DNA from 2 places in the Kitasatospora sp. NPDC056446 genome. Region 2 is predicted to be linked to the other one. Evidence: predicted binding sites of a transcription regulator. Region 2 holds the regulator's gene; the other holds the start of a gene.
What was found. Region 2 encodes HspR, which represses chaperone genes until heat shock. Its sites were predicted from a motif close to TTGAGNNNNNNNNNCTCAA; they were not measured.

Region 1 (4,956 bases), on a different contig from region 2:
TTTCCGGCAGGTGGACCGGACGTTTCCGGCCCGTGGCCCGGCTGTTCGGGCCGCCCGCGGACCCACTGCACGAGTGGGCACGGGCCGCTACCTTACCCGGGGATTTTTCTCTGCGTAACGGTACGTATGCAGTCGAGTTGACGCCAAGTCGCCGGTCAGAGGCCCTACTGACGCGTTAATGGAGAGAAGGTCTGGACCAATGTCGGGAATCCGGGGTTCCGCTGCGCAGACGGTCTTCACCGGCTTTTCCCAGGTGCCTCTCAGAACCTCGACGTACCGTGGCCACGACAACACCCGGTCGGGCGGAATCCGCGCTGGGCGCCGGTGCGTTGGGCACCTGCGGGGGCCGCCGGCCGCCGACGTGGAGCGGAGGCGTCATGGCGGGACCGCGGCAGGGTGCCGAGGGATGCGCGCCTGCGGGAGTGCCGTACGGAATGCTGCGGCACGGGATGCGCGCCGGCGTCGCGCGATGGCTGCTGGAACGCGTGCCGACGCCCCGTCGGACCCCTTTCACCCTGGGATATCTCGCCGTCGTCGGCGCCACCACGACCTTCGCCGGGCTGGCCCATCCGGAACTCGTCCAGCGCTTGCAGGAAGCCTCCAGTTCGGACGGGCACAACCTGCTGCAGCACCCTTTGCGGGCCCTCGTCCTGAGTGGTTTCTGGGTGGCCGGCGACGCGTGGGTGCCGTACCTGTGGGGATTCGCGTTCACGCTCGCACCGCTGGAGCGCAAGGTCGGATCCGCCCGGGCCGCGATGGTCTTCGCGATCGGCCACGTCGTGGCCACGCTGCTCTCGCAGGGAGTGGTGATCACCGCCGTGGAGACCGGTCGGATGGCGCCCGAGGCGATGGACCACCTGGACATCGGGGTCAGCTACGGGGTGCTCGCCTGCCTGGGCGCGGTGGCCGGGCTGCTCTCCTGGCGCGGCCGGCTGCTCGCGCTGGGCGGCGCCGGGCTGATGATCGCCGAGCAGATCGCCTCCGACAAGGACGTGGTCACGGCGGTGGGGCACCCGGCGGCGGTGCTCACCGGGGTCGCGCTGTGGCGCTGGCTGCGCCGGGCCGAGCGGCGCCCGCCCCGGCCGCGTCCGGCCGCCGCGAAGGCGCCCGGCGCGGTGCCCGCGCACGGTGCGGCGCGGGTGCGGGCCGCGCGCTGAAGGCCGCGCGCCGAGGGCCTCCCGTACGGGGGCGCCTCCGTGGACCCCTCCGCGGACCTTTCCGCGACGTCTTGACGGGCGCCGCCGAGGCGTCTTCGAGGGCCGGGGAGCTCCGTGTGCCGAGGATTTCTTGAGGCGCGCTTAGTGCTCTCTTAGGGCTTTTTTGACGGACCGCCCGCCGTGCGTCCGCCGTCCCTCCCCGTCCGCGATCCGTTCGCTCAGAGCGAACCGGGCGCCGGGAACATTCGGCACCCGTCAGGCCTTAGTCAGGTCGACTCAACTTCACTGACTGGGGAGAGATCATGGCATCGACGTCCACACCGCTCACCCTGCCCGTGCTGCCGCTCGACGACGAGGTCGTGCTCCCGGGCATGGTCGTCCCGCTGGACCTGAAGGACACCGAGGTGCGCGCGGCGGTCGAGGCCGCCCGCGCGGCGGCCGCGGGCGGCGCCAAGCCGCAGGTCCTGCTGGTCCCACGGGTGGACGGCTCGTACGCGGCGGCCGGCACGCTGGCCACCGTGGAGCAGGTCGGCCGGCTGGCCGACGGCCCCGACACCGCCGGCCAGCCCGTCGCGCTGGTGCGCGCCGTGCGCCGGGTCCGGATCGGCGTCGGCACCACCGGTCCCGGCGCCGCCCTCTGGGTGGAGACCACGCCGTTCCGGGAGTCCTCGGTGGGCACCCCGGTGGCCGGCCGCGCCGCCGAGCTGGTCAAGGAGTACAAGGCGCTGTCCACCCAGTGGCTGCGCAGGCGCGGCGCCTGGCAGATCGTCGACCGGGTGGCGCAGATCGAGGGCGTCGGCGAGCTCGCCGACAACATCGGCTACGCGCCCTTCGTCACCGCCGAGCAGAAGCTCAAGGTGCTGCTGGAGGCCGACCAGGTCGCCCGGCTGGAGTACGCGCTGGCCCTGCTGCGCGACCACCTCGCCGAGGAGGAGGTCAACGACACCATCCGCAAGGACGTCGAGGAGGGCGTCGCCAAGCAGCAGAAGGAGTTCCTGCTCCGCCGCCAGCTGGAGGCCGTCCGCAAGGAGCTGGCCGAGCTGAACGGCGACGCGGCCGACGAGGAGGGCGACTACCGCGCCCGGGTCGAGGCCGCCGACCTGCCGGAGAAGGTCCGCGAGGCCGCGCTGAAGGAGGTCGACAAGCTGGAGCGGGCTTCCGACCAGTCGCCCGAGGGCTCCTGGATCCGCACCTGGCTGGACACCGTCCTGGAGCTGCCCTGGAACGAGCGCACCGAGGACGCGTACGACATCGCCGGCGCCCGCGCGGTGCTGGACGCCGACCACGCCGGCCTGGCCGACGTGAAGGACCGGATCGTCGAGTACCTGGCCGTCCGCAAGCGCCGGGCCGAGCAGGAGGCCGGGCCGGACGGGTCGGGCGAGGCGCTGCCCGGGGCCGGCGGCGGGCGTCGGGCGGGCGGCGCGGTGCTGGCCCTGGTCGGCCCGCCCGGCGTCGGCAAGACCTCGCTCGGCGAGTCCGTGGCCCGCGCCATGGGCCGCACCTTCGTCCGGGTGTCGCTCGGCGGCGTCCGCGACGAGGCCGAGATCCGCGGCCACCGGCGCACCTACGTCGGCGCGCTGCCCGGCCGGCTGGTGCGCGCGATCAAGGAGGCAGGCTCGATGAACCCGGTCGTCCTGCTCGACGAGATCGACAAGGTCGGCTCCGACTACCGGGGAGACCCGGCCGCCGCCCTGCTGGAGGTGCTGGACCCGGCACAGAACCACACCTTCCGGGACCACTACCTGGAGGTCGAACTCGACCTCTCCGACGTCGTCTTCCTCGCCACCGCCAACGTGCTGGAGGCCATCCCCGAGCCGCTGCTCGACCGGATGGAGCTGGTCCGGCTGGACGGCTACACCGAGGACGAGAAGGTCGTCATCGCCCGCGACCACCTGCTCCCGCGCCAGCTGGCCAAGGCCGGTCTCGGCGGCGGGCAGGCCACGGTGGACGAGCCGGCGCTGCGCCGGCTCGCCGGGGAGTACACCAGGGAGGCGGGCGTGCGCAGCCTGGAACGCTCCATCGCCCGGGTGCTGCGCAAGATCGCCGCACAGGCCGAGCTGGGCGAGCGCCAACTGCCCGCCACCGTCGGCCCGGAGGACCTGCGCGCGCTGATCGGCCGGCCGCACCACGTGCCGGAGGCCGCCCAGGAGCCGGCCGAGCGCCGCACCGCCGTCCCCGGCGTGGCCACCGGCCTCGCGGTGACCGGCGCCGGCGGCGACGTCCTCTACATCGAGGCCTCGCTGGCCGACGCCGAGACCGGCGGCACCGGGCTGACCCTCACCGGGCAGCTGGGCGACGTGATGAAGGAGTCCGCGCACATCGCGCTCTCCTACCTGCGCTCGCGCGGTGCCGAGCTGGAGCTGCCGGTCACCTCGCTGCGCGACCGCGGCGTGCACCTGCACGTCCCGGCCGGAGCCGTCCCCAAGGACGGGCCGAGCGCCGGCATCACCATGACCGCGGCGCTCGCCTCGCTGCTCTCCGGCCGCAAGGTGCGCACCGACGTGGCGATGACGGGCGAGGTGTCGCTGACCGGGCGGGTGCTGCCGATCGGCGGGGTGAAGCAGAAGCTGCTCGCCGCCGACCGGGCCGGCGTCACCACGGTGATCATCCCCAAGCGCAACGAGGCCGACCTGGACGACGTCCCGGCCGAGGTGCTGGAGCGGCTCACCGTCCACCCGGTGTCGGACGTGCGGGAGGTGCTGAGGCTGGCGCTGGAGCCGGCCGGGCTGCTGGTCGCCGCCTGACCGCCGCCGAGGGGCCGACGGCATCCCCGCGTGCGAGACTGCGGAGATGCCGTCCCCCACGCAGCGCGCCCTGGCCCGGGTGCCGGACCGGCTGCGGCCGTTCCTGGTGCGGCACCGCCGGCTGGTGAAGTTCCTGCTGGTCGGGGGCTCCTGCTTCGTGCTCACCACGGTGATCGACGTCGAGCTCAAGTTCACCGTGCTGCCGGACAAGCCCGTGGTCGCGCTGACCGTCGCGACGGTGATCACCACCGCCGTCTCGTACGTGCTGAACCGCCGCTGGGCCTTCCGGTCCGGCGGCCGGCAGCGCGAAGTCCTGCTGTTCGTCCTGGTCAGCGTGGTGGCGATCGCCGTCAACGACGTGCCGCTGGCGCTCTCCCGCTACGTCCTGGACCTGCGGGAGCCGTACGTCGGCTCCTTCGGCCAGGAGGTCGCGGACTTCCTCAGCGGCATGGTCGTCGGCACCTTCGTCGCGATGCTGTTCCGCTACTGGGCGATGCGGCGGTGGGTCTTCACCAGGCCCGCCGGACCCCCCTCGGCCGCACCCGCCCTGGTGGCGGCGGCGGCCCCGGAACCCGGTTACGCTGCACCCGAGATGCCACGGGATGTGCCGTAAGGGGCGAGGTGAGCCTGATGCACGAGCCGGACGGCGTCCGGACCGGGCCCGCCAGCCAGCAGGGCATGCGCCGGGCCAACCTGGCCCTGGTGCTCGGGGTGATCGCCGGCGGCCCGCGCTCCCGCGCCGAGGTGGCCGCCGGGACCGGGCTGACCAGGGCCGCGGTCTCCTCGCTCGCCGAACAGCTGATCGCCGGCGGCCTGGTGGTCGAGGAGGGCCCCGCCGCGCCCAGCGGCAAGGTCGGCCGCCCCGGTACCGCGCTCGGACTCAACCCGCTCGGCCCCGGCGGCCTCGGCGCCGAGATCGGCGTCCGGCACCTGGGCGCCTGCGTGGTCGACCTGCGCGGGGAGGTCCGCGCCTGGCGGCGCGAGGAGGCCGACAACCGCGGCCGGGAGCCCGCCGCCGTGCTGGCCGACCTCGCCCGGCTGCTGCGCTCGGCCGT
Region 2 (4,956 bases):
CCATCACCTTCCTGGTCGGCACCTTCGAACGCGACTGGGCCCGCGCCGACACCGCCGAGTCCGCCGCCCTCGGCCAGGGCCCCGCCCGCACCATCCCCGACCGGGTCGGCCGGCTCCTCGCCCGCGGCCTCACCCAGCGTGCCGTCGCCACCCGGCTGGGCCTCAGCGAACGCACCGTCGCCGCCCACATCTCCCGCCTGCGCGACCGCTACGGCGCCCAGACGCTCTTTCAGCTGGGCTGGCTGATGAGGGGCGCCCGCGATGACCGCTGAGCACCCGGCCGACGGGCGAGCGGTGACCGACAGGCCGAGGTCCGGCGGGCGGGGTCCGGCGGGCATGGTGGAGATCCGGCACCCGCTCTCCCGGTGCCTCAAGGACCACCCCCACGAGGCCCTGACGGCCCGGCCGGGCAGGTTCCGACCGGGCCGTCAGACGCGGGAGCCCGGACGGGTGAGTCCGGTGGGTGAGTGCCGCTCAGCCGGTGGCGGCGCCGGTCGGCCAGTAGCCGGGGACCGGGGGCTGCTGCCGGGGGACGTTGAACTGCTCGCCGGGGGCGGTCCAGAAGCCCTCGCGCAGGGAGAGCGCCATGCCGGCCCAGTCCAGGGCGGTCTCCACCGTGTGGTTGAGGGCCTCCTGCGACCAGGTGTCGTCGAAGACCAGCGGCAGGACGGGGGCGACCTGCTCGATGGTGGCGATCAGCGGGTTGTGGGTGATGGCCTCGTCGACGAGGAGGACGATCGGCTTCCGCAGCGCCGACGCCCAGCCCAACTCCAGGCTCACACCGGCCGAGAGCGGCGCGCCCACGTAGGCGAACACGAGGTCGGCGGACTGCAGGGCGCGGAAGTCGGACGGAACGCGGGGCTCCGGTGCCCGGCCGGAGATGGTCCAGGCGTCGCTGTGGTGCGCGCTGTACACGGCGGCGCCGCTGCGGAGGAGGGTGGTGCGGAGCGTCGTCAGCCGCGTCCGGCTGGCGAGCGTGACCACACTGTCGGCCGGGCCGGTCAGCCGCATCAGCGGCGCGGCCAGGAACACACGTGCACGCCGACCCTCGGGGGCCTGGCTGTCGTGGTGACGCAGGTAGGGCTCGGTCATGTCGACTCCGGGGGAAGGCCGACCGGGAGGGACGTGGTGCCGGCGGGCGCTGAGGACAGTGGCTTTTCGCGTCAGAGATCCGGAGAGATCTGCGCGAATATTTGACGGTACAGCGGCAACTTTGCTATCTCCGGGGGGACCGTCTGTCGCGAACTGATCGTCTATCAGTGGTCGCCGCTACGTCCAGCGCTGCACCCTGGCATCTCGATGCCTGGCAGAGGGATGACACTCTTGCGGGGCATGCGGCATCATGTGGATGCTAGTTCTATTGATCCTGGTTCGCAGAGCTTCGAGAATGGGAGGGTGGGTCCGTGTCCGTACGTCGACTCGTCCGTAAGGTTGCGCTTCCGATCCTTATCGGAGCAGCTGTGCTCGCCACCGGCCTTCTCCCCTTCAGTGACGGGCAGACGACCGTGACCACCGGCGCAATCGCAGCCGTTGCCGATGACCTGCACTGGAGCTGAGCCTGGCATTTGACTCCCGATGACTTCCGACCGGGGCGGCGCGTGGGGGGAACGGGCCCGGCGTCGCGGTCGGTATGTCTGGATTCGGTCGTTTCAGTCGACCTCTGCTTTCGGTGATCGGCCGAGCACGTACCCGAGTTGGAAGAGTGAGTCGACGTTGTACTCCTCTCTCATCTCCGCGATGTGGCGGGCGAGGGTGCGCTCGCTGATCCCGAGCCTTCGTGCGATGGCCCGATGGTTCGTGCCCGAGAGCATGAGGTCGATGATGGTCTGCCGGAGCCTGGAGACCACCTGGTGCGGGACGGCCCGGTTGCCGTCGAATTCCAGCGCCCTGCCCCAGCTCCTCTCGAAGACCTCCTCGATCAGGAAGCTGATGACGGCCGGATCGTGGATGAACGCCGCCTGGCTGTAGTCGGAGGCGACCGGGATGACGGCAACGCGGCGATCCACGATGATCAGTCGGGCGTACGGTTCGTCGAGAGTCCGAAACTGCCACCCCTCTGCCGTCAATTGCGCCACATAGTCGCGTGTTGGCTGGTGGTAGCGGGTGCTCGCGTGGTAAATCGTCCGCATCGAGGCGCCGTGGCGGAGAATTTCCAGGTCTCGTTCCAGGAACGAGGTGAGCATTTCGGCGGGCCTCGGTCCGCCGGGCTGCATGGAGAGTCCTTCCATGACTCCCGGGGCTGCCGACTGCTGAAGTCTCTGATTAATCAGAGCCTTTCCGTGGACATATTCGACCGAGCCGCCGGTGGTGTCCGGGGCGTGGAACGCCTCGGAAAGTTCGTTGAGGTCCGCCGGCAGGGAAACCGCTTTCGACAGCAAATCGAGTGCTTGTCGTTGCCATGCTGAACTCAGGCTGCTGGCGAGTTGAGCCGGATCGGCGGCCAGGAGCGCGCCCGGTTCTTCGCTGTCGGGTATGAGCAGTCCGAGATCGAGAAGTTCTTCGAGAGCGAGGCTTCCGGCTGCCGAGACCGCGTCCTGGGTGAGACGACCGGTTTCGTTCACGGCCTGCAGGTAGAGCTTCCGGGCGTCCTCTGACAGGATGCGTGACGCGCTGGGTCCAGGCCCTGCGTGCTCTTGCCCACTCATCTTCGGCTCCTAGTGCTGACCGTCACGTAGTCAACGCGATTGTCGTCTGCTGTGACATGGATCTTAGGCGGCGGTCACGAGCCGGCCGAAGAGATGCCTTGTCGCAGGTAGATCGACGATTCTTGCCCAGGACAGCACTCTCTCACTGCAAAAGAGCCGCCGGCACCCCCCGAACAGGAGGGGGCCGGCGGCCTTGGCGTGCGGGTGCGCGGGGTCAGCGCTTGGGGCGCCAGACGACGAGGGCGCTGGACTGGGGGGTGGGGGGCTGGTACGGCACGAGGTCGCGGCGGTAGGAGGCGTGGACGGCGGCCTCGCGCTGCCGGAGGGCGCTGGCGGCGCCTTCCAGTGAGTCGACCAGTTCGGTGATGCGGGACTGGAGGGCGGTGACCTGGTTCTCCAGCTCGATGATCCGCTTGATGCCGGCCAGGTTGATGCCCTCGTCCTGGGAGAGCCGCTGGACCTCGCGCAACTGCTGGATGTCGCGGGCGGAGTAGCGGCGGCCGCGGCCGGCGGTGCGGTCGGGGCAGACCAGGCCGAGGCGGTCGTACTGGCGCAGGGTCTGCGGGTGCAGCCCGGACAGTTCGGCGGCGACGGAGATGACGTACACCGGGGTGTCCTCGGTGAGGACGTACGCCGGCTGGGCCGGGGCGGCCCGGCGGGTGCGCCGGGTGCCGTCGCCGGGCAGGCCTTCGCCGAGGCCCGGGCCGATCGGGCCGCCGGGGCCGATCGGGCTGTCGGGGTTCAGCGGACCCATCGGGTTCAGCGGATTCATCGGGGACATCTGGTCGTCACGCTCCCTTCGCCGCCCGGAAGAGGGCTGCTCGCGGATCGTCGGAGGCGGTGGCCTCGCGGTACTGCTCCAGGGCGTTCAGCGCGTCACCGGCGACGTGCTGGGGCACCACGACCTCGACGGTGACGAGGAGGTCGCCGCGGGTGCCGTCCTTGCGGGTGGCGCCCTTGCCGCGGGCGCGCATGGTGAGGCCGTTGGCGCTGCCCGGGGGCAGCTTGAGCTTCACGGCGGGGCCGCCCAGGGTGGGCACCTCGATGGTGGCGCCGAGGGCCGCCTCGGGGAAGGTGACCGGGACGGTGACGGTGAGGTTGTCGCCCTTGCGCCCGAAGACCGGGTGCGGGTCGACGTGCACGGTGACGTAGAGGTCGCCGGGCTGGCCGCCGCGTTCGCCCTGGGCGCCCTTGCCCTTGAGGCGGATGCGCTGGTCGGCCTGGACGCCCGCCGGGATGCGGACCTGCATGGTGCGGGCGGAGCTGGCCCGGCCGCTGCCGTGGCAGTCGGTGCACGGGTCGTCGACGATCATGCCCCGGCCGCGGCAGTCCTTGCACGGCTCGGAGAGCGCGAAGGCGCCCTGGCCGCGGCTGACGGTGCCCGCGCCGACGCAGGTCGGGCAGACCCGCGGGGTGGTGCCGGTCTTGGCGCCGGTGCCGTTGCAGCTGCGGCAGGGGGCCTGGCTGGTCATCCGCAGCGGGACGGTCGCGCCGTCCACCGCCTCCTCGAAGGAGAGCGTCACCTCGGTCTCGACGTCGGCGCCGCGCCGGGGCTGGGCCTGCCGGGGGCCGCCGCGGTTGAAGAGGCCGCCGAAGACGTCGCCGAGGCCGCCGCCGGTGTTGCTCTGGTTTCCGCTGAAGAGGTCGCCGAAGTCGAAGCTGTAGCTGCCGGTGCCGCCGGGGCCGCCGCCGGACCGGAAGCCGCCGTTGGCGAAGAGGCTGCGGGCCTCGTCGTACTCCTTGCGGCGCTTCTCGTCGGAGAGGACGTCGTACGCCTCGGAGATGTCCTTGAACCGCTCCTCGGCCTTGGCGTCGCCCTTGTTGGCGTCGGGGTGGAACTCGCGCGCCAGCTTGCGGTAGGTCTTCTTGATCTCGGTGGCGGTGGCGTCCTTGGGCACGCCGAGGACCTTGTAGTAGTCCTTCTCCACGTAGTCCTTGCCGCTCATGCGTCCGCCACCCCGCTGTGCTCGGCAGCCGCTGAGCGGTCGACGCATCCCTCAACGGTTCTCCGCCGGCCCTCGGCCGGGGGGACCCCCATGCTGCGCTCGCTCACGGCTCCCGCCACCTCCCGATGTCCGTCGTCACTGGGCTGCCGGCTCGCGGGTGAAGGCGCCGCCGCCGACAGAGCGCTGCGGAGCCGGCCGCCGTACTGTCCGGCGTACGACTCCGCAGCGCACTGGTTGTCAGCTGTCAAGGACTGTCAGCTGTCACTGGTTGTCAGTTGTCCGGGTCGCCCTCGGACTTGTCGGCCTCGCCGGGCTTGGCCTCGGCGTCCGGGGCCGCCTGGGCGCCCGGCTGGGGCTCCGCGACG

Region 1: the regulator HspR is predicted to act here: its motif matches at 1,419-1,437, upstream of lon (endopeptidase La).

The regions. Positions count from the first base shown of each region.
Region 1 is NZ_JBHTRF010000032.1:80,293-85,248, reverse strand. It holds gene ACFQ6N_RS21280 (rhomboid-like protein) at 435-1,157, shown strand; gene lon (endopeptidase La) at 1,460-3,901, shown strand; gene ACFQ6N_RS21270 (GtrA family protein) at 3,948-4,514, shown strand; gene ACFQ6N_RS21265 (ROK family protein) at 4,532-4,956, shown strand, end outside.
Region 2 is NZ_JBHTRF010000020.1:43,208-48,163, reverse strand. It holds gene ACFQ6N_RS15125 (LuxR C-terminal-related transcriptional regulator) at 1-272, shown strand, start outside; gene ACFQ6N_RS15120 (hypothetical protein) at 475-1,092, opposite strand; gene ACFQ6N_RS15115 (helix-turn-helix domain-containing protein) at 1,650-2,645, opposite strand; gene ACFQ6N_RS15110 (heat shock protein transcriptional repressor HspR) at 2,860-3,399, opposite strand; gene dnaJ (molecular chaperone DnaJ) at 3,434-4,591, opposite strand; gene grpE (nucleotide exchange factor GrpE) at 4,863-4,956, opposite strand, start outside.